DNA from 4 places in the Oceanimonas sp. CAM02 genome. Region 1 is predicted to be linked to each of the others. Evidence: predicted binding sites of a transcription regulator. Region 1 holds the regulator's gene; each other region holds the start of a gene.

Evidence for each region. The regulator sigma-54, encoded in region 1, starts transcription at its own class of promoters, with help from an activator protein. The targets are predictions, from matches to a motif close to TGGCACNGTTTTNGCTT.
Region 2: a site for sigma-54 is predicted at 6,831-6,847, ahead of flgF (flagellar basal-body rod protein FlgF). Genes of this name have one in related genera too.
Region 3: a site for sigma-54 is predicted at 2,092-2,108, ahead of flgA (flagellar basal body P-ring formation chaperone FlgA). Genes of this name have one in related genera too.
Region 4: a site for sigma-54 is predicted at 3,216-3,232, ahead of R0I78_RS01085 (flagellin). Genes of this name have one in related genera too.

Annotation. Positions count from the first base shown of each region.
Region 1 is NZ_JAWJBK010000027.1:39,371-47,429, reverse strand. It holds gene lptC (LPS export ABC transporter periplasmic protein LptC) at 1-292, shown strand, start outside; gene lptA (lipopolysaccharide transport periplasmic protein LptA) at 261-782, shown strand; gene lptB (LPS export ABC transporter ATP-binding protein) at 784-1,509, shown strand; gene R0I78_RS09075 (RNA polymerase factor sigma-54) at 1,553-2,989, shown strand; gene hpf (ribosome hibernation promoting factor) at 3,014-3,301, shown strand; gene ptsN (PTS IIA-like nitrogen regulatory protein PtsN) at 3,304-3,750, shown strand; gene rapZ (RNase adapter RapZ) at 3,761-4,627, shown strand; gene R0I78_RS09055 (HPr family phosphocarrier protein) at 4,614-4,889, shown strand; gene mgtE (magnesium transporter) at 4,899-6,260, shown strand; gene pmbA (metalloprotease PmbA) at 6,362-7,702, opposite strand; gene yjgA (ribosome biogenesis factor YjgA) at 7,816-8,059, shown strand, end outside.
Region 2 is NZ_JAWJBK010000004.1:126,166-134,224, reverse strand. It holds gene flgL (flagellar hook-associated protein FlgL) at 1-501, opposite strand, end outside; gene flgK (flagellar hook-associated protein FlgK) at 511-2,451, opposite strand; gene flgJ (flagellar assembly peptidoglycan hydrolase FlgJ) at 2,461-3,426, opposite strand; gene R0I78_RS00970 (flagellar basal body P-ring protein FlgI) at 3,447-4,541, opposite strand; gene flgH (flagellar basal body L-ring protein FlgH) at 4,555-5,229, opposite strand; gene flgG (flagellar basal-body rod protein FlgG) at 5,243-6,031, opposite strand; gene flgF (flagellar basal-body rod protein FlgF) at 6,043-6,789, opposite strand; gene flgE (flagellar hook protein FlgE) at 6,956-8,059, opposite strand, start outside.
Region 3 is NZ_JAWJBK010000004.1:116,559-124,617, reverse strand. It holds gene flgB (flagellar basal body rod protein FlgB) at 1-158, opposite strand, end outside; gene R0I78_RS00930 (CheR family methyltransferase) at 289-1,110, opposite strand; gene R0I78_RS00925 (chemotaxis protein CheV) at 1,134-2,045, opposite strand; gene flgA (flagellar basal body P-ring formation chaperone FlgA) at 2,215-2,937, shown strand; gene flgM (flagellar biosynthesis anti-sigma factor FlgM) at 3,006-3,326, shown strand; gene R0I78_RS00910 (flagella synthesis protein FlgN) at 3,326-3,739, shown strand; gene R0I78_RS00905 (LPP20 family lipoprotein) at 3,975-4,376, opposite strand; gene R0I78_RS00900 (FlgO family outer membrane protein) at 4,366-5,094, opposite strand; gene R0I78_RS00895 (flagellar assembly protein T N-terminal domain-containing protein) at 5,257-6,393, shown strand; tRNA gene R0I78_RS00890 (tRNA-Arg) at 6,470-6,544, shown strand; gene R0I78_RS00885 (SDR family oxidoreductase) at 6,604-7,434, shown strand; gene R0I78_RS00880 (TraB/GumN family protein) at 7,444-8,059, shown strand, end outside.
Region 4 is NZ_JAWJBK010000004.1:153,557-161,615, reverse strand. It holds gene R0I78_RS01100 (hypothetical protein) at 1-229, opposite strand, end outside; gene fliD (flagellar filament capping protein FliD) at 244-1,608, opposite strand; gene R0I78_RS01090 (flagellar protein FlaG) at 1,618-2,022, opposite strand; gene R0I78_RS01085 (flagellin) at 2,145-2,990, opposite strand; gene R0I78_RS01080 (tetratricopeptide repeat protein) at 3,342-6,569, shown strand; gene R0I78_RS01075 (UDP-glucose/GDP-mannose dehydrogenase family protein) at 6,612-7,955, opposite strand.

The DNA.
Region 1 (8,059 bases):
CGGCCAGCCGCAATGGCGTCTCAGCGGTGATAACGGCACCATCAACACCGGCGATAATGCGGTGCTGACCAGCAATGTAGTGGGCAAAGGGCTGCAACCGGATGCGCTGGTGGAAACCCTGACCACCGAATATCTGGAGATGGATTTTATTAACAACAGGCTGCGTTCCGATCAGACAGTAAGACTGGAAAGCTCGCAGTATCAGGCGCAAGGCACAGGCCTGCTGGGCAAGCTTGATCAACAAACGGTGGAACTACTGAATGAAACCCGGGCAACTTACTTTAATCCTTAGTCTTGGCGGCCTGCTGGGCCTGGGTCAGGTGCAGGCCAAAGACAGTGACTATCGTCAGCCGGTTACCATAGACGCTGGCCGCCAGCTGGTGGAGCTGGCCGAAAACAAGGTGACCTTTACCGATAATGTAGTGGTGAAACAGGGCAGCATAGATGTGCGTGCCAGTGAACTGGTCGTGATCCGCAATGAGCAGGGGCTGCAGTCCATGACCGCCAGGGGCAATCCGGCTACTTACCGGCAAGTGCTCAATAACGGCAAGCCGGTACAGGCACAGGCACGGGAAATTCACTATGACATGGCGGCCCGCACCATCACCCTGATCCGGGAGGCGGAGCTTAAGCAGGACGATAACATCGTTACCGGCTACCGTATCCGCTACTTTATCGACAAGGAACAAATGGAAGCCGAGAGCCAGGGCGGCAAAGACAGGGTAACCACCATCTTTCTGCCGGAGCAGGTGCAGAATTTCGACAACCAGAGTAACGACTGACATGGCCAGACTTAAAGCACGCGGGCTGCAGAAAAGCTACAAAGGCCGCAAGGTAGTGGCAGATGTCAGCCTGACGGTAAATACGGGCCAGATAGTGGGATTGCTCGGCCCCAACGGTGCCGGCAAAACCACTTCCTTTTACATGATTGTAGGCCTGGTGCAGCGGGATGCAGGCAGCATCACCATAGACGACAATGACATCAGCCATGAGCCTATGCATGTGCGGGCCCGCGCCGGCATTGGCTATCTGCCTCAGGAAGCGTCCATTTTTCGCCGCCTGAGCGTGGCCGATAACCTGATGGCCGTACTGCAGACCCGCAAGGATCTGAACGCCGACGGCCGTAACGAAAAAATGGAACAGCTGCTGGAAGAGTTCAATATTGTCCATATTCGTGACAGTCTCGGTATGAGTCTGTCCGGTGGTGAACGCCGGCGGGTGGAAATTGCCCGGGCACTGGCGGCAGATCCGCGCTTTATTCTGCTTGATGAACCTTTTGCCGGCGTTGATCCCATCTCTGTGCTTGATATTAAGAAAATTATATTACATCTGAAAGATCGAGGCCTGGGCGTACTGATCACCGATCACAATGTGCGTGAGACGCTGGATGTATGTGAAAAGGCCTATATTGTCAGCCACGGGCACCGTATTGCTGCTGGCACACCAGCTGAAATCCTGGCCAATGAGCAGGTCAAGAAAGTCTATCTTGGTGAACAATTCAGCCTCTGAAGGCACCGCTTCGCGCGGTTGATATGGAAGGACGTTAGCATACATGAAGCCGACTCTTCAGTTACGCCTTGGCCAGCAACTGACCATGACCCCTCAGCTGCAACAGGCCATTCGTCTGCTGCAGCTGTCCAGCCTTGAGCTGCAGCAGGAAATTCAGCAGGCACTGGACAGTAATCCGCTGCTGGAGCAGGAGGAGCCGGACAGTATCAGGGTTGAGGATAATCGCAACGAGGAGCAAATTGCCGCAGACAGCGCCATGGAACGTAATCAGCTTTCTGAAGAGCTGCCCATGGACACCAGCTGGGAGGAAGTTTATACCGCCTCTCCGGTCAGTGGTGGTGCCGGTCTGCCGGAAGGGCTGGAAGATAATGTCTATCAGGGAGAAACCACCGAAACGCTGCAGGATTACCTGATCTGGCAAATGAACCTGACTCCCTTCAGTGATACCGATCAGGCCATTGCCCTTGCGATTATCGATGCCGTGGACGATGCAGGCTATCTCACCGCCGATATTGACGAACTGTTAGCTGCAGCCTCGGCCGACGAGCTGGGCATTGAAGCCGACGAAGTAGAAGCCGTGCTCAAACGCATTCAGCATTTCGATCCCATCGGCGTAGCTGCCCGCAGCGTGCAGGAATGCCTGTGTATTCAGCTCGACCAGTTTCCCGCCAGCACCCCCTGGCTGGCAGAAGCCCGGTTGCTGCTGGAACAGCACATGGATCTGCTGGGTAACCGCGACTACCGTACTCTGCAGCGCAAGACCAGGCTGAAAGAAGACGAGCTGAGAGAAGTTCTGAATCTGATCCAGCAGCTTGAACCCCGCCCCGGCAGCAGCATTATTCAGGGCAGCTCCGAATATGTTATTCCGGATGTGGTGGTCACCAAACGCAACGGTGCCTGGGTCGTGGAACTCAACCCGGAGGCCATGCCCAAGGTACGCCTGAATCAGACCTATGCCGCACTTGCCGACAAGCCCCGCAATAGTGAAGACGGCCAGTTTATTCGTAATCATCTGCAGGATGCCAAGTGGTTCCTTAAAAGTCTCGACAGCCGAAATGAGACGCTGCTCAAGGTTGCCAATTGTATTGTTGAACAACAACAGGCATTCTTTGAGTATGGAGAAGAGGCCATGAAGCCCATGGTGCTGAACCATGTGGCCGAGGCAGTAGAGATGCATGAGTCCACCATCTCACGCGTGACCACACAAAAGTTTCTGCACTCGCCCCGGGGCGTGTTTGAGCTTAAGTATTTCTTCTCCAGTCATGTGGGCACCGACGATGGTGGTGAATGTTCATCCACGGCAATTCGTGCTCTGATCAAAAAGCTGGTCGGAGCAGAAAACCCGGCCAAGCCGCTGAGTGACAGTAAGATTGCTCAGTTGCTGGCCGAGCAGGGGATTAAGGTGGCCAGGCGTACCATCGCCAAGTACAGGGAGTCACTGGCCATCCCCCCTTCCAATCAGCGTAAACGCCTGGTTTAAAGGCAACGACAGAAGGAAGACGTTATGCAAATTAACCTGACCGGACACCATGTAGAAATCACAGATGCACTGCGTGACTATGTTAATAGCAAGTTTACCCGGCTGGAGCGCCACTTCGACCACATTACCAATGTGCACGTCATCCTTAATGTAGAAAAAATGCAGCAAATTGCCGAAGCCAAACTGCACGTCAGTGGTGGTGAGCTGTTTGCCAACGCCCAGCATGAAAATATGTATGCCGCCATCGACGGACTCATTGACAAGCTGGATCGTCAGATCATCAAACACAAAGAGAAGCTCAAGCAAAAGTAACCATGGAAGTCGCCGACATACTAAGCAGGGACTGCACGCGCAGTGCAGTTCCCTGCACGAGCAAGAAGCGTGCTCTGGAAATTATCAGCGAGCTGGCTGCCGAACATTTGAATATCGGCAGCCAGCCGCTTTTTGACTGTTTGCTGGCCCGTGAAAAGATGGGCACTACCGGCATCGGTAATGGCATTGCCATACCTCATGGTCGTATTGGCAATGACAACAAGGCGACCGCGGTACTGCTGACTTTTGCCGAACCGGTAGAATTTGATGCCATCGACAATCAGCCGGTTGGTCTGGTGTTTGCGCTGCTGGTGCCGGAGCAGGAATGTAAACAACATCTGAAAACGCTGTCCTTAATTGCTGAAAAGCTCAGCAACAAACAGATTTGCCGGCAGCTGCGTCAGGCCGGCAGTGACGAAGAGCTTTATCAAATCATGATTTCTGCCTGAAGGAGCCTATATGCAGCTGGTGATTGTGAGTGGTCGTTCCGGGTCCGGTAAAACCGTCGCCCTGCGGGTGCTTGAAGATCTGGGTCACTACTGCGTCGATAACCTGCCGGTTGAGTTACTGCCTGAGCTGGTCCGCCTGCGCCAGAACCGGCCCGGCGCGGTTGCGGTGAGTATAGATGTGCGCAACCTGCCCGACAGCCCCGATAAGCTGGAAGCCTTTCTGGCCGAAGTGCGGGCCATGGACGAGGTGCAGGTATCCAGTTTCTTTATTGATGCCGAAAACGCAGTATTGATCCGCCGCTTTGGCGATACGCGGCGACTGCACCCTCTCTCGCGCCACAGCCTGACTCTGGATGAGGCCATTCGCGAAGAAACTCATCTGCTGGCCCCCTTGTCTTCCGATGCGGATCTGCGTATCGACACCTCAAGCTTAAGCATTCACGATCTCAGCGAAATTATTCGCGAGCGTATTCTTGGCAAAAAAGAAAAAGAGCTGAACTGGGTATTTGAGTCTTTTGGTTACAAATATGGCGTTTCCAAAGATGCTGACTTTGTGTTTGATGCCCGCTTTCTGCCCAATCCTCATTGGATTGCCGAGCTGCGTCCTTACACAGGTAAGGATCAGCCGGTGGCCGACTACCTCAGCAGTCAGCCGGAAGTCATGAAATACCTGTGGCAGCTGGAAAATCTGCTGATCACCTGGATGCCTCATCTGGAGCGTAATAATCGCAGCTATGTCACCGTCTCCATCGGCTGTACCGGCGGACAGCACCGTTCTGTATTTATCGCCGAGCAGCTGGCAAGGGTGTTTAGCCAGATGGGCAAGAGTGTGCAACTGCGCCACCGCACGCTGGAAAAGCGCCATGCCGAAAATTGAACGGGATCTGAAAATCGTCAACAAGCTCGGATTACACGCCCGGGCTGCCATACAACTGGTGCAACTTACTCAGCAGTTTGATGCTGAAGTTACCGTCTGCAATCAGCAGAAACAGGCTCCCGCCAACAGCGTGATGGGCCTGCTGATGCTGGAAACCGCTCAGGGACAGGCCATCAGGGTGATGGCAGAAGGGCCGGAAGCCGAAGCCGCCCTGAATGCGGTAGAGCAGCTGGTGGCGGCACGCTTTAACGAATCGGAATAATTCGGGATCATGACAGACGCCGCAGATCAGAGCAGCACACCGGATCACCTGGAAGCCATTACTCAGGCGCTGAACAGCGGCATGTTCGTGCATGTGCGCCGCATGCTGCAGCAAATGCGCCCCGGCGACGTAGCCTGGCTGCTGGAGTCTTCTCCTGCCCCCAGCCGCAAAGTGTTATGGCAACTGATTGACCCCGACGATTACGGCGAAATTCTGGAAGAGCTGTCAGAAGAGGTACGCGATGGCATTATCCGGCTGATGGCGCCGGAAAAGCTGGCAGTGGCACTGGAAGACATGGAGTCGGACGATCTGGCTTATGTGTTGCGGGATTTGCCCGAGCAGCTGTTCAATCAGGTGCTCACCGAGATGGACGAGCAGGACAGGCACAGAGCCGAGCTGGCGCTGTCCTATCCGGAAGACACTGCCGGCTCACTGATGAATACCGAGTTCATCAGTTTGCGCCCGGACGTCACCATAGAGGTGGTACTGCGCTATCTGCGGCTGCACAACGAGCTGCCGGAAGGCACGGATACCCTGTATGTGGTGGATCAGCATAACCGCTTGCTGGGTGATATTTCTCTCGCCAGTCTGGTCGTACAGTCCCCCACTACGACGGTGGCCGAAGCCATGGATACCACAGTCGAAGCCATTCCGCTGACCATGAGCGACACCGAGGTGGCGAATTTGTTTGAGCGCCATGACTGGCTCTCGGCCCCTGTAGTTGATGAGCAAAATCAGCTGCTGGGCCGTATTACCATCGACGATGTGGTCGACATTATTCGGGAAGAAGGTGAACACTCCATGATGGGCATGGCCAAAATGGATGATGACGAAGACACCTTTGCTCCTGTACTGGTCAGTGCCCGCCGTCGCTCTTTCTGGCTGGCCATCAATCTGGGCTCGGCACTGGTCGCCGCCAGCGTGTCCAATATGTTTGAAGCCACTCTCTCCCAATTGGCCACCCTGGCCATATTAATGACCATAGTACCGTCCATGGGCGGCATTGCCGGCAACCAGACTCTGGCACTGGTGATCCGCGGCATGGCGGTGGGCCATATCAGTGACAGCAACGCCCGCTGGCTGCTCACCAAAGAGGCCCTGGTAGGTCTGTTTAACGGCATGCTGTGGGCGCTGGCCATTTCCGTGGTGGTGGGGCTGTGGAAAGGCAGCTGGGAAATTGGCCTGGTCATTGCCGCCGCCATGTTTATCAACCTGTCGGTAGCCGGCCTGGCCGGGGCCAGTATTCCGATTATCATGAAACGCTTTAATATCGACCCGGCCCTGGCCGGCTCCATGGCATTAACCACCATCACCGACACAGTGGGCCTGCTGTCCTTCCTCGGCCTGGCCACACTGATCCTGCTGCACTGAGGCTGGAAGCCGAAAGCTAGAAGCGGGAAGCCCCCAAAAAACACCAAGGGCCGCATGCGCGGCCCTTATTACAGCTTCAAGCTTCCGGCTTACAGCTATGTTTATTGCCCTGCAATCTTCATCTTGTCGATCAGTACCGAGCCGGTGTGCAGGCTGGAGCGGGTTTCCACGTCGGTGCCGATGGCCTGAATGCCGGCAAACATGGTTTTCAGGTTGCCGGCGATGGTGATTTCTTCCACCGGATAGGCAATTTCGCCGTTCTCAACCCAGAAGCCGGCGGCCCCCCGGGAGTAATCGCCGGTCACTATGTTCACTCCCTGCCCCATCATCTCGGTCACCAGCAGGCCGGTGCCCATTTGTTTGAGCAGTTCGGCATGGCTCTGGCCGCTGCTGGAAATGGTCCAGTTATGAATGCCGCCGGCATGGCCGGTGAGCGGCAAGCCCAGCTTGCGCGCCGAGTAGCTGGTCAGCAGGTAGGTCTGCAGCACACCGTTTTCAATGATATTACGCTCGACCGTGCGCACGCCTTCATTATCAAAGGGCGCACTGGCCAGGCCCTTGTGCAGGTGAGGCTGCTCGTGAATGGTAAGCCAGTCCGGAAATATCTGCTCACCGCAGGCATCCAGCAGAAAGGACGATTTGCGATAGAGGTTGCCGCCGCTGATGCCCATGACCAGATGGCCGAACAGGCCCGCCGCCACGTCGGGATGAAACAGCACAGGGGCCTGAGTGGTCCCGATTTTGCGGCCGCCAAGCCGGCCAAGGGTACGGCTGACCGCCTCGTCGGCCACTGTTTCCGGAGCCCAGAGATCATCAAAGCTGCGCGCCGAGGTGAATCCGTATTCACGCTGCATATCACCGTCCTGCTCGCCAATCAGCACACAACTCATACCGTAGCGGGAGCCGGCAAAGCCTTTCACAAAGCCATGGCTGTTGCCGTAGACACGAATGCCCACATTGGCAGAGTAACTGGCTCCGTCAGACTGTTTGATGCGCTTGTCCCGCCCCAGCGCGGAGCGCTCGCATTGCAGCGCCAGCTCAATGCCCTCAGCAGGATCCATGACACGGGGAAAGCACAGTTCAAGCTCGGGGGACTCCCAGGCCAGCTGATCCGCATCGGCCAGGCCGGCATGAGGGTCGGCTGTGGTATAGCGGGAAATATCCAGTGCCGCCGCCACGGTGCGGGCAATGGCGTCGGGGCGCAGATCCGAGGTGGACGCCGAGCCCTTGCGGCCATCACGATAAACGGCAATGCCAAGGGCACCGTCTTTATTGAATTCGATGTTTTCCAGCTCAGCATTGCGGGTATTGACCGACAGTCCGGTTTGCTTGCTGATGGAAACCTCTGCGGCGTCCGCACCCAGCCGCTTCGCGCTTTCCAGCGCCTGCTCTACCGCCAGCTCTAGCTGACGCTGTTCGTTGTGAATCTCTTCAGGAGTCATAATGAAATCGCTGGTTCTGTTTGTTGCTAGCATAACAGACCCCTGCGCCCCTTGGGAGAAGCTGGTAGAATAATCATCATCAGCCAATTATTTAACGATTCCAGAGAGACGTAATGCGCCATCACGACGACCAGCCCGATCATGACGACGAGATTGAATGGGTCAGTAAAAGCGAAATGAAACGGGAAAGTCAGGCGTTGCAGCAGCTTGGCATGGACCTGGTTAAACTCAACCCGAGCGAGCTGGCCAAGGTTCCTCTGGATGACGAGCTGAAAGACGCCATTGATCTGGCTCACAAGCTGGCCAACAAGCGTGAGGCGCAGCGCCGTCACCTGCAGTTTATCGGCAAGCTGATGC
Region 2 (8,059 bases), on a different contig from region 1:
CACCATCATGTCGCGCTGGCCGCCGTCTCCGGCATAGCTCACAGAGCCGTCGGGATTACGCACAAAAGGGGAGCTGTCGGTCTGAAAGCCACCAAAGATATACTGGCCGAATTCATCACGGGTATTGGCCAGATCCAGCATTTCATCGATGCGGCTTTGCAGCTCTTCTTTATAGGCGTCCCGTTCCTGCTGAGTAATGGCCGGGTTGTTGGCCCCCAGCATAATTTCCTTTACCTGCTGAGTGGTGGTTTCGGCAGAGCTTAAGGCCCATTCTTCCCGTCGCAGCCGGTTTTCTGCCAGATTGATATTGTTCTGGTATTGCTCCAGCTTGCGCAGCTCCTGCTTGTAGTTAAGGATGCCGTTGGCCGCCACCGGATCTTCGCTGGCATGCTCTACCCGCTTGCCGGAAGACATTTTACCCAGCTGATCGTTGGCCTGAGACGTTCTGGCACTGATGTTATTCAGGTTACGCTGAATAAACTGAAAACTGGCAACACGCATTATGACTCCTTAGCGGATCTGCAACAGGGTGTTCATGGTTTCACTGGCGGTGGACACCACCCGGGCTGCCGCCATATAAGACTGCTGAAAACGCAGCAGATTGGCGGCTTCTTCGTCCAGGTTCACCCCGGAGGTGGACAACATGCGATCGTAAGACTGCTGATAGGCCGCCCCTGCCGCCTCGGCTTTAACGCCCTGGTTGCGGGTCAGGCTGCCAATGCCCACGGCAGTCTGGTTCAGGCTGTCAGTCACGGTAGACTTGCCATTGTTCAGCCACTTCTTGTTTTGCAGCTCGGCAAAAGCCAGGGCGTTTTCGTTATTGCCCGAGCCACCGGCCTGACGGATTTCAAATTGATCGAAGGCTTTGGGATCGCCTTTTAGGGTTATTTCAATACCACTGAAGGTAAACTTTCCATCATTATCTGGAAATACTTGATTACTATTAACGCCCTCGTGAATATGATATTCCAGTGTACCTGCGTTATCGGTGACTTTAAGCGTCAACGGATAACTAAGAGCATTGGCCGTCGCTGAATCGACCATGCTCACTGAAACCTTGGCCGTTCCCGTATTATCCCCATTGGGGCTGACCATCAGCGAGCCGGAGGCGGCAATCTGATCGCCGGTGTTCAGTTTCAATTCCAGATCGATGGCGCCTTGGCGAGTCGGCTGAACCAGCATTTCATCGCCTGGGGCAAGGGAGCCAGCTGGAGTTTCTGTAAGCGTCAAACTAAAACCAAGCCCTTTAGGTGTGATTTTGCCATCGGCACCAATATCAGAGGCAGGAACTATAGTCTGGGTCCCGGTCACCACATCAGTAAACACAAAAGAACCATCTGTCTGACGTTTCAGGCTGTATTCCCCGCCGGTCAGCTTGCCGGTATCGGTAATCTCCACCTCGCCGGTCACATTGGGGTTGTTGCCCACAAAACGCTTGGCCATGGCTTCCGGGTCATTGATGTCGTTAAACATGTTTTTGCCGGGCTCACCGTTCAGATCCACGCCCTGTGTCTGAATTTTATTAAAGGCATCGGCAATGGCGATGGCGGTTTTGCCCATGTCGCTGAGGTTGGGCCCAAGCACCTGATCCCGGTAGTGAAACAGTGCTCCCATTTCGCCGCCCAGGGCCTGGCTGCCCTTGATGCGGGTGGCCTGACCATTGCTGTTGGGGGGCACCAGATACAGCTCGGTTTGCTGATGATCCGGTGAGCCGGCACGCACTTCCATTTGATAGGCCTGATTACCGGAGACCAGCGGTTCCCGGCCGTTCAGCATCACGGAGATCATGCCGTTGCTGTCTTTCAGTGTGGTGATCTGCACCTGTTTACCCAGATCCTGCAGCAACCGATCGCGCTGATCCAGCAGATCATTGGGAGTCCCGTTCTGGCCGGCGTTCATAATCTGCTGGTTCAGTTCGGCGATGCCGGCGGTGAGCGAACTGATATGATCGGCCCGGGATTCGATATCCCGGTTTTTGATCATTTTTTCCTGCTCCAGCGAGCTGTAAAACTCGTTGAAGTGATCGACTATGTCCTGGGCGTTGGCCAGCATCAGCTCACGGTTGCCCAGGTTGCCCGGGTTATCGGCTACCGCGTTAATGGCGCCGTAGAGATCATCCAGACTGCTGGCCAGACCGGCGTTCACACTGGTCATGGTTTTGTCGAGATAGGTAAGGTGATTATACAGGGCTTCGGCACCGGCTTTTTCGGTATTGTTGACCAGCACATCACGAAAGGCATATTCCTGATACATGCGGGTTACGTCGGTTACCCGGGTGCCGGTACCGTAAAAGTTGCCACCGGAAAACATGTGCATTGTGGTGGCCTGTTCGGCCCGCTGCCGGTTGTAGCCTTCGGTGTTGACGTTGGCAATGTTATGACCGGTAGTGGCCAGCTGGGCCTGTGCCGCCAGCAGGCCGCTTACTCCGGTTTGATACATATCAACAGCCATGATGTGTCCTTATGCTTGTGATGCCAGCCGGTTCACGGTGTCGAGCACCGCACTCAGCTTGCTGGCATAGTTAGGATCGGTCGCATAGCCCGCCTGCTGCAGGGCCTTGAAATATTGCCGCGGTGAGCCGGTTTGCTCCAGTGCCTGGCCGTAGCGGGGGTTGTCATTCAGAAACTGCACATAATCGTTAAAGCTGTCATTGAATGAGGCATAGGATCTGAACGGTGCCTGTACCTTAACGGCCACGCCCTGCTCATATTCCAGCGTGCTGACCCAGGTTTTTTGCTCTTTCCAGCTTTTATCGGCCTTGATGCCAAAAAGATTATGGCTGGACTCGCCATTTTTTCTGCCGATGATCTTTTTGCCCCAGCCGGTTTCCAGCGCCGCCTGCGCCAGCATGGCTTTGGGATCCAGCCCCAGCCGCTCACCGGCGGCAGTGGCGGCGGGTAACAGGCGACGCACAAACTCTTCCGGTGAGTCAAATTTTTGACCTGCCGTCAGGGTAACGGCATCCTCGGGAGCATTTTTTGCCGCTTTCAGCGGCGGTCTGGCGTTGTCTGTCTGCTCAGCGTCCGGCGGCCGCACTACCTTGCCATTAATACGGCGCACATTATCCAGGCTGAAATGGCGGGCTTCGGTGGCCGCACTGGCGTCTTCACCGCCCCCCAGCTGGCGCACTATCAGATCAGCCAGCCCCAGACTGCCCTGCCGGCTGAGCTCACTGCTCATCTGCTGATCGTGCATATCCTGATAGAACTGGGTATAACGGCTGTTCATGGGGCTGTCTGATTCAAATACCTTGTTGGCATCGCGCATCGACTTGAACAACTGCTGGGTAAACAGGCTTTCAAACTGGCGGGCAGCTTCATCCAGCGCCTTGCCTCTGTCCTGCTCAAAGCCCTGCTGACGCAGCCGGTCCAGGCTCTGAATGTCGTTGGCCAGCAGACTATTTTGCACTGTATCGAGGTTTTTCATGCGGCCTCCGGTTAATGCCGTCAGATAATCACCAGTTCACCCTGAATGGCCCCGGCCTGACGCAAGGCTTCAAGAATGGCCACCAGATCGCCCGGGGCCACGCCCACCTGATTCACTGCCTGCACCAGATCGTCCAGGGTGGTGCCGGTGTCCAGCTTGAACATGCGGCCGTCCTGCTGCTCCACGTTAATGCCGGAGTTGGGCACCACTACCGTATTACCGCCAGCCAGCGCATTGGGCTGGGATACCTGCGGGTTTTCGTTGATGGTAATGATCAGGCCGCCGTGCGTAATGGCTGCCGGTTTCAGCTGCACCTGCTGACCAATCACCACAGTGCCGGTACGGGAGTTCACAATAATTTTGGCGGCTTCATCGGCCACATCCACCGTCAGGTTTTCCAGCGTTGACAAAAAACTGACGCGCTGACCGGGATCGCGAGGCGCATAAACGGTCACGGAAGTGGCATCCAGCGCCTGAGCCGTGGCCGGGCCCACCAGATCGTTGATCACCTGTGCCATGCGTTTGGCGGTGGTAAAGTCGGATCTGTGCAGATTAAAGGTGATGGTGTCGCCACGGGCAAAGGAGCTGGGCACTTCCCGCTCCACCATGCCGCCGGCGGGAATACGGCCTACCGTGGGCGTGTTGATCATAATGGAAGAGCCATCGGCCCCTTCGGCACCCAGGCCGCCCACCACCAGGCTGCCCTGGGCCAGGGCATACACCCGGCCGTCTACCCCTTTCAGAAAGGTCTGCAACAGGCTGCCGCCACGCAGGCTTTTGGCTTCACCAATGGCCGAGACGGTCACGTCTATGGTCTGCCCGGGCTTGGCAAAAGGCGGCAACTCCGCATGCACCGCCACCGGCGCCACATCATTCATTTTAGGCCGCATATTATCCGGCACGGTAATGCCGAAGTTGGTGAGCATGGTGCGAAAGGTTTGCTGGGCAAAGGCGTTGTTGCGCTCGCCCGTGCCAGGCAGACCCACCACCAGACCATAGCCCACCAACTGGTTGGCCCGTACGCCGGCCACCGAGCTGATGTCCTTGATACGGGCAGCCTGTGCCGGTAATGCCAGCAGTGCCATGCCCAGTAAAATTGCGGTAAGCCCTTTCATGCATTAAGCCTCATTAAAACGGAAACCAGGGGCTGTTAAAGAATTTGGCCAGCCAGCCGCGGTTCTGGGTGTTGGCAAAGTCGCCGGTACCGCCATAATAAATGCGGGCATTGGCCACGCGGGTGGATTCCACTCTGTTGTCGGAGCTGATGTCTTGCGGCCGTATCATGCCGCTGATGCGCACATATTCTTCACCGGTATTGAGCATCAGCCATTTTTCACCCTGCACCATCAGGTTACCGTTGGGCAGTACCTGCGCCACGCTCACGGTAATGCTGCCCTGCAGGCTGTTACTCTGATTGGTATTGGCCTGGCCGTCGAATTCATTACTGCTCGACATGCTGGCAGTCACCGGATAGCCGGCAATATTAATCGGCTGGCCACCGATGTTGAGCGGATTGATATTAATACCACTGTCTTTAGCCTGCTGAGTCGTGGCCCGTTTTTGCGCACGGGTCGACTCGGACAGATCGACGGTAATAATGTCCCCTACCCGATGGGCTTTTATATCGGAATAGAGGCTGTTGGCGTAGTTGTCCTGAAAAATGGCACCGTTGGGCTCCAACTGCTCATGGCCAGGCCCGGGCATCACCGGCGCGTAGGCCGGATCGTCAGGCTTGGGAGTATAGGGCGTGGAGGTGCAGGCGCTCAGCAGCAGACCGGCAGTCACGATCAGAACAAGCTTCATTACCCACCTCGCATTACAGTTGCTGGTTCACATAGGCCAGCATGTCGTCCACGGCAGAAATAACCTTGGAGTTCATTTCATACACCCGCTGAGCTTGGATCAGGTTGACCAGCTCTTCGGTCACGTTCACGTTGGAGGTTTCCAGCATGCCCTGCTTAAGGGTGCCAAATCCGTCAGCCCCGGCAATGCCCTGCAGCGGCGCACCGCTGGACTGGGTTTCCAGATAGAGGTTTTCCCCCTTGGGCTGCAGACCGGCGGGGTTGGCAAAATCGGTGACAATAATCTGACCGATGACTTGTCCCTCGGCCTGACCCGCCAGCTGTACCGAGACTTCTCCGTTGGTGCCCACGCTGATGCTCTGGGCATTTTCCGGGATCTGCATTTCCGGCAGCAGCGGATAGCCATTGCCGGGCGTGACGATAATGCCTTCATCGTTCAGGGCAAACTGACCGTTGCGGGTGTATCCTGTGGTGCCGTCGGGCAGCAGCACTTCAAAAAAGCCACGGCCGTCGATCATCACATCCAGGGCATTGTCTGTGGTCTGAACGCTCCCTTGAGTAAAGGTTTTTTGCGTAGCGACCACCTTGCTGCCCGCCCCTACCATCAGGCCCGAAGGCAGGTTGCTGTCGGCGGTGGCGCGACCGCCGGGCTGATGTACATTCTGATAGAGCAGATCTTCAAAGATGGCCCGGCCCTTTTTAAACCCAACGGTACTGGCGTTGGCCAGGTTGTTGGAGGTCACCGAGATATTGGTCTGCTGGGCATCAAGCCCGGTTTTGCTAATCCACAAGGCGGGGTTCATTCTGCTCTCCTTTAACCAATACGCAGCAGCTGGGCGTGGGCTTTGTCGTTCTCTTCGGCGTGACTCATCATTTTTAGCTGAGTCTCAAAGCGCCGTTGCAAATCGATCATATGGGTCATTTCGGCAATAGGGTTGACGTTGCTGCCTTCCAGCGCGCCGGCAATCAGCTGCACCTGGGCCGAGGCAGGCTCGGCTTCACCGTCTTTGCGGCGAAACAGGCCGTCATTGCCTTTTTCTATTTCATCATTGGCGGGCAGCACGGTTTTTATGCGCTGCAGCTCGGCACCGCCGTTGGGGGCTTCACCTTCCAGCCGCGCAAAGATGGTACCGTCTTTATTGATTTCCATTTTTTCCAGCGGCAACGGCAATACGATGGGATTGCCGCCGTCATCCAGCACATTGAGGCCGGTGCTGGTTTGCAACAGGCCTTCTACCGAGACCTGCAGGTTACCAAAGCGAGTGTAGGCTTCGGTGCCGTCTGCGGCTTCTACCGCCAGCCAACCGTCACCGGCCACTGCCACGTCAAGATCCCGCCCCGTGGTTTGAATGGGGCCGGCGGCAAAGTTTTGCCCCGGGCTTTCCGTCATGGCAAATACCCGGCTAGGCAGCCCCTCGCCAAAGGCCTGCATGGCCCGGGCCTGCTCCAGATCGGCACGAAAGCCGGTGGTATTGGCGTTGGCCAGGTTATTGGCGCGCAAAGAGACACTGTGCATATTCTCTTTGGCACCCGACATGGCGATATACAGCAGGTGATCCATTTCAGCTCCGTGGTTGGCCGACTGAGTAATGTATAAAATACATGCAAAAAAAATGCCACTATAGCCAGAAGTAAGAAGCTATCAGCTTGAAGTAAAAACATAAAAAACCCGGGTTTTCGATCCCGGGCTTTTCTTCCAGCTTCCAGCTTCCGGCTTTCAGCTTGAATTAACGGATTTGCAGTATGGTCTGCTGCAGTGTGCTGTTCACTTCCAGTGCACGGGAGTTGGCCTGGAAGTTGCGCTGAGCGGTAATCAAATCCACCAGCTCTGTGGTCAGGTTGGTGTTGGACTGCTCCAGTGAGGCCACGCTCACCTTGCCGAAAATACCGGTATTGGGCTGACCAGTCACCGCTTCACCAGACAACAGGGATTCCCGCCACTGCGTATCACCAATCTGGGTCAGGCCCTGATCATTCGGGAAGCGCGCCATAGCCACGATCCCTAAGTTTTCGGTGCTGCCGTTACTATAGGTCGCCCGCACCAGGCCGTCCGGGCCTACGTCCACCTTGGTCAGCCGGCCTACAGTATTGCCGTCCTGACTGTTGGAAGTTACTTCAAAGGCACCGGCGTTCAAGGTGGCAGAATCGATTTTAATTTTAATCTTCTGATCCGTTTGTGAGCCATTAGTGAAGTTCAACTCTTTAGTTTCCAGGTTGGCAAGAGCTGTTATGGTTGCAGGTGTTAGTTCACCAGATGTATTAAACTCAAGCTCCTGCGGTGAGGTAGCCAGAACATCAGTACCGTCAACATGAACACGCATTTCCCATTTGTTCTCTGTAACAGCGGGGGTTGCATCAGGGTTAGGGCCAACTTTTACAAAATACTGCGTCAGCGTATGTGTTTCTCCCAATGAATCATAGATAGTCATTGAAGTAGAAGATGTATATGTAGAAGAGTCTGCGGCATCAAAAGCGCCGGTAATGACATTAGCTTTTGCAGGTAGATTCAAACCAGTTCTCACTTCACCGGTCATTTTGGGCTCACCCGCCTTGTCCGGAATTTTCAGCGCTTGGGTCGAGTTCAGGCCCAGACCTGCGGGCGTGCCGTCAGCATTGGCCTTGTAGGTTTGCAGAAAGTTACCCTGTGAGTTGGTGACATAACCTTCGTCGTTCAGGCGAAAGGCACCGGCACGGGTAAAGGTGCGGTCCAGTGAACCAATTTCATTGGACATCACAAAAAAGCCACTGCCGTTGATGGCCATATCCAGCGAGTTGTTGGTGAACTGCAGCGCACCCTGATGAAACTGCTGTGACACGGCAGCGGTTTGCAC
Region 3 (8,059 bases), on a different contig from region 1:
TGTGCCTTGCTCAGTGCCGCCTGAAAGTCCATGTCTTTCGCCTTATAACCGGGCGTGTCAGCATTGGCCAGGTTGCTGGCCAGCAGCTCGGCTCTGTCGGAGCGGGCCACCAGTGCATGCTGATGCACGCCAAATGCCTTGTCGAAAGAAATCGTCACCGCCACCCTCCTGCGTCATAGTGACCGGAATCTGAAGTACTCACACAGGAAAAAGTAAAGCAAGAGTCGTGCCATAAATAAAAAGCACCTTCAGTTAACACTGAGGTGCTTTAAGGACGGCAAGGTGAAATTATTTAAGGCGATAGATAATGCCGGGGCTGCAGCGGATCATTTCAAACTTGTCGGAAAGACCGGTAAGTGACTCAGACGCACCCAGCAGCAGATAGCCCCCCGGATTAAGAGAGCCGGCAAACTGGTTAAGGATCTTGGATTTATTCTCGGGAGAGAAGTAAATCAGTACGTTACGGCAAAATATAATGTCGAACTTGCCCAGCGAACTGTAGCTGTCGAGCAGGTTGTAGGGCCGAAAGCTGACCATATTGCGAATGGCAGGCTGCAGCTGCATACGGCCATTATCAAGCGCGGTAAAGAACCGGCTGCGTCGCTCCGGAGACAGGCCCCTGGCCAGAGACAGGCTGTCATAAATGCCCAGTTTGCACTGTTCCAGCATGGTGGCTGAAATATCAGTGGCAATAATTTGCAGCCCCGGCAAGGCACCCGGCCGCCGGCTCATGTACTCCTGTGCCGTCATGGCAATGGAATAAGGCTCCTGCCCCGATGAGCAGGCCGCAGACCAGACACGCAGTGATTTACCGGGTTTCGCCAACTCCGGAAATAAACGGTCACTCAGCTGAGTAAAGGGGTAGCTGTCACGGAACCAAAGTGTTTCGTTGGTGGTCATGGCATCAACCACGGCCGTTTTCAGTTCACGCTCCCGAGGCTGCATGGAGCGCTCTATCAGCACTCCCATGGATTCAATACCAAAACGAGACATCAGCGGTGAAAGCCGGCTTTTAACAAGATATTGCTTGCTGGCTCCAAGGACGATACCGGTGTTGCTTTCAAGAAACCGGCAAAACGCCAAATACTGCTCGTCGGTGAAATTTTTCATCCGTGCTATTACACCTTCAAAAATTAGAGTGCATCATTGACTGCACTGGCCAGCTCATCAGGCTGAAACTTGGCGATAAAATTATCGGCTCCGACCTTTTCAACCAGCGCCTTGTTAAATACGCCACTGAGTGAAGTATGCAGAATCACATGCAAGCCCTTAAGCGCAGGATTGCTTCGAATCTCGGCGGTAAGCGTGTAGCCATCCATTTCTGGCATTTCCACATCGGAAATCACCAATGATAACTGCTCATGAATCGGACCGTTGGCAGCCAGTTCTTTGAGCTTGTTCAGCGCCTGCCGGCCATTTTCCGTCACAATACACTTAAGCCCCAGAGATTCAACCGCCTTTACTACCTGACGGCGGGCCACGGAAGAATCATCTGCAATAAGAACAGGCTTGTGCTCGGCAGCATTTTCTTTTGAGCGTTCAATAATCGCTGCGTCAACATCTGTGCTGGCAGGAGAAATTTCATCAAGAATTTTTTCCACATCGAGAATTTCCACCAGCTCACCGTCTATTTCGGTGACGGCCGTCATGTAGTTGAAGCGACCGGCCCCTTTGGGTGGTGGCAAGATCGACTCCCAGTTGACGTTGATGATGCGCTCTACCGAGCTGACAAGAAACCCCTGCACCGAACGGTTGTACTCGGAGATAATGACAAAGCTGTCTTCGGTTTGCTCTATCGGCCGCCCCCCCATGGCCTTGCTCAGGTCAATAATGGAAATGGTCTGGCCACGAACATTGGATACACCCCGAATAACCGGATGACGCTGAGGCAAGCCACTGAGCCGTGGGCATTGCAACACTTCCTTGACCTTAAATACGTTGATGCCAAATCGTTGGCGACCGTTAAGCCTGAACAATAATAGTTCCAGCCGGTTTTGCCCCACCAGTTGTGTTCTCTGGTTTACCGAGTCGAGTACACCCGCCATTATTCAGCCTCCGGAATGAGATTTAGCTGTCTGCCCGCCAGTTCAATGGCATGCTTTATGCAGCAAAATACGATGGTTCTAGCTTAACACCGGCCATGTGCCAGTGCCACTTCATAGCGGCAAAGATGGGACCAGTCATGATTTATGTACTATCGGCAACGGAGTAACGATGCTTAACGGTTTTTTGCCTAACTACCATAACAAGCCATGCATACCTGTTTTTTTAAGCCTTGTATTCACGTTATTACCGGCCCTGGTAACGGCTCAGACCAGCATACACGACAGTATCCGTCATTACGCAGAAAACTATGTGAGCGATTTTGTCCAGGCAGGCCCTGATGACAAGGTAATCATTGAGGCTTCAAGCATAGATACCCGGCTGCAGCTGAGTGAATGCCCCGGCATGCTTACCGCAGAGATCCGCGGCAGTGGTGAAGTGCGGCGTAATACTCATGTGTTTGTACAGTGCCATGAGCAACCCGGCTGGCAACTGTTTGTGCCGGTGCGGGTAAAAGTACTTAAACCCGTGGTGACGGCTGCTGATCCTATCTCTCGTAATACTCTGCTGCAGCCGGCTCAGCTGCAGATAAGCTACCAGGATGAAGTGCTGGTAAGAGGGGACGTATTTGATAATATTCAGGCTCTGGTGGGCACCCGCAGCAAGCGGGATCTGCGCCCGGGCAGGCCGATTCTGGCCAGCCAGCTGTGTGTGGTATGCAAAGGAGACAAAGTTACCATAGTGGCAGAAAACGGCGGCCTGTCTATCCGGACTCAGGGCGTGGCCGATGAAGACGGCACCTTTAATGAGACCATTCGCGTACGCAACAGCCGTTCGGGCCGCCAGATACAAGGGCGCATCAGCGAGGCCGGAGTAGTAAAGGTGGGTCTGTAAATTCTGCTAAAGTTGCACAAGGGCCAGCCGATAACCGGTGTGACAGCAGCAAATCAGGACACAAGACCATGGCCATAGACAAGCTTCCTCCCGGATTTCATAACGGTCCGGTCAGCGGAAACAAATATCCGCAGAAAAGTGCATCCGCTACTACCGGCAACAGTGGCGAACCCAAAGCCGTTGCCGGGCGAGATGAAGTCACGCTCACGGCAGAGGCCAGACAACTTAACCGCATGCAGCAAAGTCTGTCTGCCGGGGACGGCACCGATAACAGCGCCCGCCTTGACGCCATTAAAAAAGCAGTCAATGAAGGCAGCTATCAGGTGAATGCCGAGCGTCTTGCCGGTAATATTATCAGCCTTGAAAACGACATAGAGTCTCTGTATTAATGAGCCTTGATACGCTGCTGACCCAACAACATTCTCAACTTGAGCGCCTGCTGGCGATCACTGAGCAGGAGCTTGAGCTGATCGTTCAGCGCAAGGCGCTGGAACTCCCTCCTCTTACCGAGCAGAAACAGCAACTGCTGGCCGATATTCAGGCCACCGATGCCAGCCTGTGCAACCACCCCGATGTAGCTCTGCTGGGCACTGAGTTTAAACCCAGGGTTGATGCATTGCGTGCATTAATGACCACTTGTCAGGAGCGCAACGACGTTGCCGGACAGGTGCTGGAGCAGTCCCTTGCCGGCACTCGCCAGCTGGCCAATATTCTCAGCCGGCTGCACGAGCGCCAGAGCATGACCTATGATCAAAAAGGTCACACCAAGGGCATTAATAAAGGCTCCGGCTTCAAAGTTTAAACTGCAGAGCGAAGCATCAGTGCGGTTGCACTCCACCGACACGCTTCGGTGAAGGCCACTCACTAAAAATACCTGCTGCGAACATACTAAATGTTCGGTCAGGCTTTTTACTTCGTCACGGCGAGCAAGCTCGCCCCATGTACGCTCGAAAATGCCATCCATGGCATTTTATGGTCGGCTACGGCAATCCCCACTGCTGCTTTGGGCTTGGGCAGAGTTGTCTGTTTACTGTCTGTCAGCGCCCGCCCCGGCGCAGTTTTTCATACAACGCCAGATCCAGCTCCAGCTCGGTCACATACATGTCGCCGTCCGGGTAGCTGTTTACCACTCTGGCACCGCGCACCACGCCCCGGCTGGCACTGTTTACCGGTCCGTCCTGTAATACGTTACTGTTCATTTCACTGGAGCTGGAGATCATCACACCGCTCAGCTGCTCACTCAGTTCACGATAGGCATCCAGCCGCGACGCCCGCATGGCATGCAGCAGTTTCTGCTGATAATCCGCCGGCCGCTGTAAACTGATAGGGGCATAACCCACGGCATAAATATGGTTTCTGGCCGGTGTGGCACCACTGCCCTGCCCCACACAACCGCCAAGAAACACCAGGGTCAACAGGGTTATCAGCTTATTTCGCATAACGTCTCCGTATATGGTCAGGCACCTGCGGGCCGCGGGTGTCGAGCATGGCGGCCACCAGATAGCTCGGAATAAACTGCTGTGCACTGGCTACCACAGCATGATCCGCCATGGTGATCAGCCGAGCATTCACTAGCCTGCCTCCCTGCGTCTCGCTGATGGTGCCATGCAGAAGATACTGGGCACCAATTTTACCACTGAGCTGCCGATAATCCCGGCTGGTGCTGATATCACCTTCAGGAGTAATGCGAATAAACGGCAGAGCCTTAAAATCGACAACCTTAAGGCCGTACTGATTAAGCTGAAACATCATGGTTTCTGACAGCAGACGACCAAACTCGTCCTGAGTAGTGTAATCCTCCTGACTGACAAAACCGCTCACTGCAATGCCTGCCTGCCGGTTCATCTGGTGAGCCGATGATACCAGCCGGTAGGCCAGTGCTGACATATGCTGCTGCAGCTGAGTTTGCCCGCCCACCAGTGAAGGACCGGCTTCCGGCAAATATACACTGCGGGCACCGGCGCTCATGCGCATGGGAATACCGTCCTGGGTATGCCGCGGAGCGCGGGCCGGTGCCGGCGTGGAGCCCAGGGGTTGATGGCTGACATAATGGGCCGCATGATCATGAGGCAGGTAATGATGCCGGCTGTCAAACCTGGGCTCACCGCTACAGGCCGATAACCCCAGCACAGTGACCAGAATAAGGGCTCTTGTCATTAACAGGCTCCGTGGTTTAAAAACTGAGTTCAGGAAACTAATCGAGTATCGGCCAAAAACAGCATAACTTTACCCGGCAAGAATATTGCATAAACCTTGCCATCTTCTTGCTGAGTGTTCGATGTTTAATTGACGCTCTTTACTTTTACACAGGATACCGCCGTGCTCAAAAATGTCTTTGCCTCATTGTTGCTGCTGTCTCCCTTTTTTACTCATGCCGACTGGTATCAGGCCGAGGGCTCAGCACCGCTCAGTCTGGGCACAGAGACAGCGCGTCAGCAGGCACTGGAACAGGCCCTGAGCGATGCCCTGCTACAGTCCGGCGCTTCCCTGAATACCATGCAGTCTGCCACCAATGGTACCTACGGCGGTCAGCAGCTGGATATTTCTGCTCAGGGCGAACTGATGGATTACCTGATTATTGACGAGCGCAAAAAACAGGGCCGGCTGTGGCTGACAGTACGGGCCGATATCTGGCCCGGTGAACGCCGGCAGGAACAATGCGCCGGCCGCTATCGTCCCGGCCTGGCACTGACCGCCATTACCCTGCGTCATCCCGAGCAGGGCAGCACGGGTCAAATTTATGAACTGGGTGCGGCCATCAGCAGCCGGTTATCGTCGATGCTGACACCCGCCGTCAATATTACGTCATCTACCGGTCAGCCACTGGACACGGACACCGCCCTGCCCAGAGACGCCGGGCTGCGTAAAGGCAGTGATATGCTAACATCACGCCGGCAAGCCAGACTGCTGCTGAGCGGCAGCATTGAGGACATCAGTATTGAAGACGGCCACTGGACCAAGTGGACCTTTTCCGACATTCCCCGGGAGTTTCGCATGCGCATTGTGCTGGAAGACAGCCTCACTGGTGATGTGCTGCTGCAACGAGATTATCAGACCCGCTCCAGCTGGGATTATAAAAAGCACGACAAGGTAAATGTGCACCAGCAAAGCTTCTGGCACTCTGCTTATGGTCAGGCGGTTAATCAGCTTTTGCAAAATGTCAGCCGGGATCTGGTCAAGGCTCAGGCCTGTATCAAGGCGGTGGGTAATATTATGCAGCAGTCAGGCGACGGCATTTTAATGGATTTGGGCCGGCGCGAAGGCATTCAGACCGGAGATAAGTTTACTCTGATGCACAGACGGCAACTCACACCGGGCTATTACAGCGAAAGCACCTCCGGAGCCACCTTTGTGGTGCAGCAAAGCCATGCAGGCTACAGCATTCTGGTGCCCGCCGGCCAGGAAGCCAAAATAACACCAGTCACTCCCGGAGACCGACTGGTGCAGCTATGGTAAGCCTGCTTATATAACCGGCAAACGGGCGGCAATATATTGCGCCGCAAAGGGAAATTTGCAATATTGTGCCCGCTTCGTCCCCGTAGTTTAATGGATAAAACAAGCCCCTCCTAAGGGTTAGATGCAGGTTCGATTCCTGCCGGGGACGCCATTCAGTGACGCTTTCCTTTTTGCTACATTGACGACTTCGGTTCAAACTGGGAGTCATTAATGTCTAAATCCGTGCTGATTACCGGCTGCTCTTCCGGCATTGGCCATGCCGCCGCTCACTATCTTAAGCAACAAGGCTTTAATGTGGTGGCTTCCGCCCGCCGGCCGCAGGATGTATTGCAGCTGGAGCAGGAAGGGCTACAGGCGGTATTGCTGGACCTGGCAGACGATTCCAGCATAGAGCAGGGCCTGGAGCAGGCTCTGGCTTACACCAATGGCACCCTTTATGGCCTGTTTAATAACGGTGCCTACGGCCAGCCCGGTTCCCTTGAAGATCTGCCCACCGAGGCACTGCGGGAGCAGTTCAATACCAATTTGTTTGGCACCCATCACCTCACTCGGCTAGTGTTGCCCCTGATGCTGCAGGCTGGTGAAGGCCGCATCATTCAGAACAGCTCGGTACTGGGGCTGGTAGCCATGAAGTATCGCGGTGCCTATAACGCCTCCAAGTTTGCCCTGGAAGGCTACACAGACACACTGCGGCTGGAGCTTGCCGGCACTTCTGTGCATGTGAGTCTGCTGGAGCCAGGCCCCATTGAAACTCAGTTCAGGGCCAATGCCCGCGCCGCTTTTCTCCGTCACATCAATATGAAGGACAGCCGTCACCGGGCCGACTATGAACAAACGCTGGCCCGGCTGGAGAAGCCCGGCCCCAGCTCTCGCTACAGCCTGCCGGCACAAGCCTGCCTGCCCCCTGTGCTGCACGCCCTGACCAGCGCCAGCCCCAAAGCCCGTTATCCGGTGACCCGGCCCACCAAAATGCTGGGCTGGCTGCGCCGGTTTATGAGCACAGCCGCCCTCGACCGGCTAATGTTAAAAGCCGGCGGCTGAGGAGAAAATATGAAAACCGGATTATGGCTATTGTGGCTGTGGTGTGGCTCTGTGCTGGCGGCTCCGGCGCTGTGGCAGGCACAAAAAGGCGAGCAGCAGTTGTGGCTGTTCGGCTCTGTGCATATTGCCGATGAGCGGTTAAGCCAGTTGCCTGCACCTGTGTTGAAGGCACTGGATAACAGCGAATTGCTGTTGCTGGAAATTGATCCGCTCACCCTTAAAAGCAGCGATTTCTCCCATGTAATCACCCCGAATACACACTGGCCCGAGCGTCTGGGACCTGAGCTTACCGCAAAGCTTGAACAGGCAGTGAATGCCAGCGGCCAGCCCATGCTGCGTCAGCTGCCGCCCTGGTTTGCCGCACTGCAGCTGACACAGTTAAAAGCCCGGGAGCTCGGCTTTCACACTCGGCAAGGAGTCGACATGCAATTGCGGCTGCGGGCCCGGCAGCAAAATCTGCCCGTGGCCGGGTTGGAATCACCGGCGCTGGTGATGGAATTGCTGGCCTCGCTGCATGAGCGCGGACTGGAGCGCGACTTTATCACTCACAGCCTGGACGAGCTGGAGCAAATGCAGCCGCATCTTGAACATCTGCTCAACACCTGGCTGAAAGGTGATGAACAAG
Region 4 (8,059 bases), on a different contig from region 1:
TGTGTTTAACCGCTTCGGCCGAGCTGGTCAGCACTCTGGAGCGCTGAATAATCTCCTGAACCTGCTGTTCAGTGACGTTGCCCTCGGTCTGGATCTGCTGCAGCAGCGCTGCACGCTCGCTTAACTTGCGGGTAAACGCCACATCGTCGAATTCATCGGCTTTCACCTGCAAGCCGGCCTGTAATTCGTCATCCAGCTCTGCAAGCCGCTGTAATAGTGGCTGAGACATAAAGGCTCCCCAGGTTACAACATGCCACCAGTGCCAAGCATCGACATCATGCTGTTCATCTGATTATTCATGTCGGCGATCATCTGATCCATGGCATTGTATTGGCGAAATACCCGGTCTTCAAACTTCAGCATACGGTCTTCAAAGTCGGCCCGTTGCTTGTTCAGTTTACTGAGCTGACTGTTCAGCGATTCGTCCTTGGTGGTGAGTATGCCTTCACGACCGGTAAACCCTTCCAGCATCTCATCCAGCTTGCTGGCCAGGCCGCTGTCGCCGTCGAACAAACGGCCGATGCCGTCGAAATTGTTGGCGATATGCTCATCCAGTACATCGTTATCAATTTCCAGCGTACCGTCCCGCTTGGTAGTGATCCCCAAATCCGACAAAGACTTCAGCGAGCTGCTGGCTCCCTCTACTTCTGCCCCCAATGCATTTCGCAACTCAGAGGTAATATTGCGCACTAGGGTGTCGCCGTTAAGCGGACCCGCGGCCTTGCTCTCCGGATCGAAACTGGTCAGTTTTTTGGTGGTACTGATAATTTTGTTGTAAGACTCAACAAACTTTTTGAGGTTCTCGGTGACCGACTCTTTATCGTACCCAATGGTAAGTTTGGTGGTGGGGTCGTCGGTATTATTAAGCTTGTCCAGATTGAGGGTAACGCCTGCAATGGCGTCCTTAATTTCGTTGGAACTGCGAGTAACCGTTGCGCCGTCGATATTGACGATGGCATCTTGCGCGGCTTGCACCGGCTTCATATTGGCGGAAGAAAAAATATCGGTAAGGCCGGCATCACCGCTGGCACTCACGCTGATTTGATTTTCCTGACCGGTTTTGTCACCAAACAGTACAAGACGGGGGCCGTTATCGTCAGTGACCACTGTCGCGCTTACGCCGGTGTTGTCATCAGACTGGTTGATAGCCTTTGCAATATCAGCCAATGAGCTTTTATCCGCCGTCACATCGACAGTAAAAGACTCAGCTCCCATACCAAGAGTGATGCTGCCCGCGCCCAGGTTGTCTTTAATATCACCACTTACATAGCCGGAACCCACTTTATGGGCCTGAGCCAATTGCTCAACCTTGAGGGTATAGCTACCGGCAACCGCGTTTTTATCGGCTTTGGCGGTAAAAAAACCTTCATTGGAAAGAGTGACAGAGCGCTTTTGAAACGCTTCTTTGGAGGTGAGATCTTTCAGTGACTTCTGAAACGCATCCAGCTCTTTTTTAAGGGATGCATAAGAAGAAATTCTAACGTCCAGACTCTCTTGCTTGCGGTTAAGCGCGTTCTCTTTGGGCGCACGCTCGGCCTGCACTGTGGCATCAACAAAGCTTTGAATGGGAAAACCAGAACCTACGCCCGGCAGCTGAATACCCGCCATACTAACCTCCTATGCTTTTACGTCTATCAGACCACCACTGGCTTCTGCCAGCCGGCTGATAACCTGCAGCAACTCTTCTGTGGGGATCTGCCGCACCACTTCACCGTTGCTGGTATCCACCACCGACACCACATTGCGGCCGGAGTCTTCATCCACCCTGAACTTGAGGCCCCGGTTAAAGGTGCCCACAAACTCATCCATCTGCTCAGCCATTTCCGTCAACTGTTCGGCGCTAAGCTGAGTTTCCTTCTGCTCGCTCTGTGCCCGGCTCTGACCGGCGGCAGATTTCTCCAGCGCCTGCACCGCTCCGGCGGTTTGCGTGCTTACATTGCCTGCTGAAGACTGGGAAGCCACCGGCCGGATAGAGGTGTCTGTACTGTATGCTGTCTTTTGAGTGAGCGGAGTGGTATCCATTATTTTTTCCTCAAATCTGGCCTGATAGCAGCGCCACTTAGCTTAACGTGATACTGCAGCAACACCCTAAGCTAAATAACGAAAAACCGGAGGGCCTGGCCCTCCGGAACTTAGTGACTATGTTAGCCCAGCAGCGACAGCGCCGCCTGCGGAATTTGCTTGGCCTGGGCCAAAATGGAAGTACCGGCCTGCTGCAGAATTTGCTGCTTGGTCAGGTTCACGGTTTCCTGAGCAAAGTCCACGTCCTTGATACGCGACATACCGGCAGTAACGTTTTCACGGGTATTCGCCAGGTTATTGATGGTGCTTTCCAGACGATTCTGGGTAGCACCCATTTTGGCACGCTCTCCATCGACGGTCTTAATCGCTGAATCCAGTTTTGAAATGGCAGCACAGAAGTCAGCATAAGAGCCTGTAGCAGCAGTTCCTATGATATTAGTTAGGTCACCAGCACTTACACTCAGTGAAGATGCATCCGCTTTTGATATTTTAATTTCAAGGGTTTCTCCCATATCTGCACCGATCTGCAGTGTTTTGCTGGAAAAGTCACCATTTAAGACTTTTTGTCCACCAAACTTGGTAGTACAAGCGATATTATCAATTTCAGCCACCAACTCTTTGAGCTCTTCTTGAATAGCCTCTCGGTCTGCATCTGAGTTGGTATCATTGGCTCCCTGAACCACCAGATCGCGCATACGTTGCAGAATCTCGGTGGTTTCACCCAAGGCGCCTTCGGCGGTCTGAATAATAGAGTTACCATCCTGGGCGTTTTTCATCGCCACACCCAGACCTCGAGCCTGAGAGTTCAGCCGGTTAGAGATCTGCAGGCCGGCGGCATCGTCCTTGGCGGAGTTGATGCGGCTGCCGGTGGCCAGACGCTCCATGGAGGTGGCCAGATGGTTACTGGACTTGGTGAGGTTACGCTGGGCAACCATGCCGGTTACGTTGGTGTTGACTGTTATCGCCATAATAAACTCCTGGTCTATTGAGTCCGGTCACCCGGTGTAGTGTTGTTGCTTAGGTTATCGGCAGCCTCTGAAAACCTTTAGAATTTTTTCGATTTTTCTTCTTGCGCCAAAGCGTCTACGGCTCCTCGCTACTGCCACCCTTACTCATGACACCTGTCTTACGCGTCTCTTACGTATCGACTCACTGACCAGAACCTTGAGCTTTTTGGTTTGCAACCAGACAATAAGCCTCTACCATGCCACCATGGTATTGGAAACGTTCATATGGCTATCAAAATGCACACATTAGACCAACAACTCACCCAGCTCAGGGCCCTGCTAACAGAGGGACAACAGCAAGCAGCTATCAACATGGCTGAAACCATACTGCAACAATATCCAGGTTCACAGGAAGTAGCGTGGATACTGGCCAGACTGTATCAGGAAATTAACGATTTAGAGCATTTACAAACACAACTTAAGGATATTCATCATCAGTTCCCTGAAGATATTCAAGCCTTGGTTCAGCTCGCCAACCTCTATTATCGGCGCAAGCAAAACAAAAATGCCCTCGGCTACATTGAGCAAGCCGAAAAACTGGCCCCCACAGACGTACAAGTGCTTAATCATAAAAGCCTGATACTGAATGAATTATTCCGTTATAATGAGGCCATAGAAACGCTGCAAAAGGTGATTACACTTGGTCAAGCTAGTGCTTATATATGGAGTAACCTGGGAATGCTGCATCAAAGCCTAGGACTGTTTGAGCAGGCAGAGGCGTATTATCTAAAAGCAGCAGAAATGTCAGAAAAAAAAGATGACTCAGCTTATAACAATCTAATTTTACTTCAACACTATATTCCGTATTCAACACCACAAAAAATATTCAACCTGGTAACACGCTGGGAGCAAAAGTATGCCCGAGCGCTAAAAGCTGTTGAGTTGGGCGAACGCGACAGAAAATACAATAGGAAACTGCGGATTGGTATGGTGTCGGATGGTTTTCGCACCCATCCAGTAGGGCAAATGATCACTCGAATTTTAGAGCACCTTACAAATCAAGAGCTTGAACTGTTCGCCTATAGCACCAATCTTAAAGAGGATACCATTACCCGTCGGATAAAAAAGTGTGTTACCCAGTGGGATACCATTGATCATCTGGGCAATACACAACTGGCTGAAAAAATAGCCAGCGACAAGATCGACATTCTATTTGATTTAAGTGGTCATATGGGAGGTAGCAGATTACCTACCATGGTCATGAAACCAGCACCAATTTTAATAAAATGGGTTGGCGGACTGATCAACACAACCGGCCTCAGCACCATGGATTATCTACTGTCCGATTCAGTAGAGACTCCAGAAAGTGTAGATGAGTGGTATACTGAAAAACTCATCCGCATGCCCCATGGTTATGTGTGCTACGAAGCTCCCGCATACAGTCACGATGTCTTTTCTCCTCCTGTGCTGCACAATGGCTACGTAACTCTAGGGTGCTTTAATAATCCGCAAAAAATCAATGCCGTGGTGCTGGAGCAGTGGGCGAACATTATGCATCGCTTACCCAACTCCCGCTTGTTTTTAAAAAGCTACCAGTTTAATAGCCCGACCCTGGTCGATAATATCACAGCCACTATGTCTGGCTTTGGTATTAGCACCGAGCGTCTTATTATAGAAGGACCATCCAACCATCAGGAGTTACTAAAGGCCTACAACAAGGTAGATATTGCGCTGGATCCCTGGCCTTACTCCGGCGGGCTGACTACCTGTGAAGCCATGTTTATGGGTGTGCCTGTTGTTACATACCCGGGTCCCACCTTCGCCGGTCGCCACTCTGCTACCCACTTAACCCATGTAGGGCTTGGTCAGCTGGTAGCCAATAGCTGGGAAGAATACTGCGATCTGGTTGTAAACCTGGCTAATGACCCGGAAAACCTGGCCAATATTCGCAAACACCTGCGCAATGCTCTGCTGGAATCCCCTTTATGTGATGCCAAGAGCTTTGCCCGCCATTTCTCCAACGCCATGCGCGCCATCTGGCAGCGACATTGTGAAGGCAAAGCGCCCGCTGCACTTACACTGGATGCGGAGGGTAATTGCCAGTTTGAAGACGAGAACCAACCTGCAACCCTTCAGTTGCCAACCGCACCTGAGCAAGAAACAATTCAGGCAAAAGACGCTGGTTTTAGCTTTAACTTTACCGGCCAGATTATTGCCCTTGAACATGGCACCACACTCGCCGGTCGGCCTTATTTCAGAGATTTTTTAAGAAAAGGTGGTGTAAACTACATTTGCCTGGATCCGGGTGGTGCAATACGCAATGCGCAACAGCTGCTGCATACTGGCTATTTCCAGCACTTCCCCCTTACCGTGCTGGGAGACGGCAGTGAGATGAAACTGGCCCTGGCAGTAGAAGCTGAGCGCTCTACCACCTTGCCGATAAACACACCAGATCCGAATGCCATCATTCCGGAGCAAGAACCGCCTGCACTGGTAAGCACCACCACAGTTACCAGCAACCGCATCGATGATATTGAAGGCCTGGATCATATCGATTGGTTAATCCTTGATGGACAGCATCATAACCTGACCATTCTTGAGCACGGAAAGAAGAAGCTGGCTAATGCATTACTGATTGAGATAGGAGTAAACTTTTCACCTGAGAGTTCAACACAGATTGATTTTGGTAAACTTATTTTAAAACTAGCCACCCTTGGTTTTAGGCTTTTAAAAGTCAATGAGCTAAGATACCATAATCTTCTTAAAAACGCTGAGTACAGGCCAGAAGAAAGTGAGCTGGCCTCTGCAAAGGCAATTTTTATACCTAACAATAAAAAGCTGAGTTCTTACACTGACAACCAAATAGAAAAACTATCATTTCTTCTGGATGCACTTTATGATTTAAAAGGCGTCGCATTTCAACTCCTGAACAAACTAAATAAAAATCAGGCTGAACTTTACTTAGAAAGTAAAGTATTAACCAAGAAAGAAGATAGTGACCACAGAGAAAATAAAAATGTGGCAGGGCTTTCTATACCCAACTCCCCGGCCATGACTGAAAATGAACGAAAATTATTTAAAACATATTTAAAAAGAGCAACTCATTATTTTGAGTTTGGCTCAGGCGGCTCTACTGTATGGGCGGCAGAGCAAGGATTAAGAGTAGAGGGTGTGGAGAGCGATCCAAACTGGGTTAATGCACTACATGATAAAGTCGGCCAACAATGCCAGGTAAAAGTTGTTGATATCGGACCTACTGGCGACTGGGGATATCCACTTACAGAACAAAACGATAAGTTCCCTCTTTACAGCCAATCCATATTGGAGCATGCTCAATCTTTCGACCTTATCCTGATAGATGGCCGCTTCAGAGTAGCTTGTGTTATGACGGCAATTGAACATATCGTAAAAAACAAGAGTCAGGATAAATCACTTATTTTCATTCATGACTTCTGGAACCGACCACAATACCATTGTGTGCTCGATTTTCTGGATGTAGTAGAAAGAACTGACAGTGCTGGCGTGTTTAAAGTTAAAACAAGCGTAGAGCTAATTGACGTCAGAAAGGTCTGGCATGAATACGCAGTAAATCCTGCTTAATAAAAATCGCTACCTTTACAACTGTAAAGGTAGCGTAATATGTTATTTTCTACCCACTCCAAGATACATCACCCCAGCCCTGTGAGCCGTTTCGGGTTCATACAGATTCCGTCCATCCACTACGACGGGAAAGCCCAGCTGCTGTTTTAGCCAACCAAAGTCCACCGCCCTGAACTCTTTCCATTCGGTGCAGATCACTAAGGCGTCAGCATTTTTTACCGCATCTTCTTTATCTTCACTCAGGCTGAGCAAGCCTTGGCTATGGGTTGTTTTTAGTTGTGTTGAATATAGCCGCCGGCATTCGTCCATAGCCTTGGGATCATAAGCCTGAATGTTTGCACCGGCCTGCCAGAGTGCTTCCATCAGCACCCGGCTGGGGGCCTCGCGCATATCGTCTGTGCCCGGTTTGAATGCCAGGCCCCAGACGGCGATGGTTTTGCCGGCAAGCGCTCCGTTAAAGGCGTTACTCAGCTTTTCAAACAAGACGGTTTTTTGGCGTTCATTAACCGCTTCAACGGCACGCAGCAGCTGGCTGGGCTGATCTACCTGCTCGGCGGTGTGGCAAAGTGCGCGCACATCCTTGGGAAAGCAGGAACCGCCATAGCCACAACCCGGGTAGATAAAGTGGTAACCAATACGCGGATCACTGCCAATACCCTGACGCACTTCTTCTATATCTACCTGCAGGTGTTCGGCCAGGTTGGCCATTTCATTCATAAAGCTGATTTTAGTGGCCAGCATGGCATTGGCGGCATATTTGGTGAGCTCCGCGGCCCGCACGCCCATAAACATCAGTTTGTCGCGGTTGCGGTTATAGGGACCGTAGCATTCCTGCATGGCGCTTTTTACCCATTCCGATTCGGTGCCCACTATAATGCGCGGCCCCCGGGTAAAGTCTTCTATGGCGCAGCCTTCTTTCATAAACTCAGGGTTGGAGCACACTTCAAGGTGCAGGTTTGAGCCTCGTTTTTTCAGTTGCTCATATACCACTGCGGTTACTTTATCGGCTGTACCCACCGGCACGGTCGACTTGTTAACAATGATTTTGGGCGTTTGCATATGCCGGCCTATGCTGTCTGCCACCTGCAGCACATATTGCAGGTCGGCGCTGCCGTCTTCATCGGGGGGCGTGCCCACGGCAATAAATAGCATGTCTCCGGCATTAACCGCAGCCTGAGTGTCACTGGTGAAAATGAGCCTGCCCGCGGCTGTGTTGGCGGCTACCAGCTCTTTAAGGCCCGGCTCATAAATGGGCATATGGCCGTTGTTAAGGCGATGAATGCGATCGGGGTTGGTGTCCATGCACATCACTGAATGCCCCACATCGGCCAGGCAGGCCGCCGCCACCAGCCCCACATAACCCGAGCCAAATACAGTGATGTTCATGAAGTGTCCTTTGAATTCGGTGCCAAAATGGTGTTTATAGAATGCAAAAAATGGGCCAGCAGTACCTGTAATCTGAAGCAGCGGCGGCTACAGCAAACTGGGGT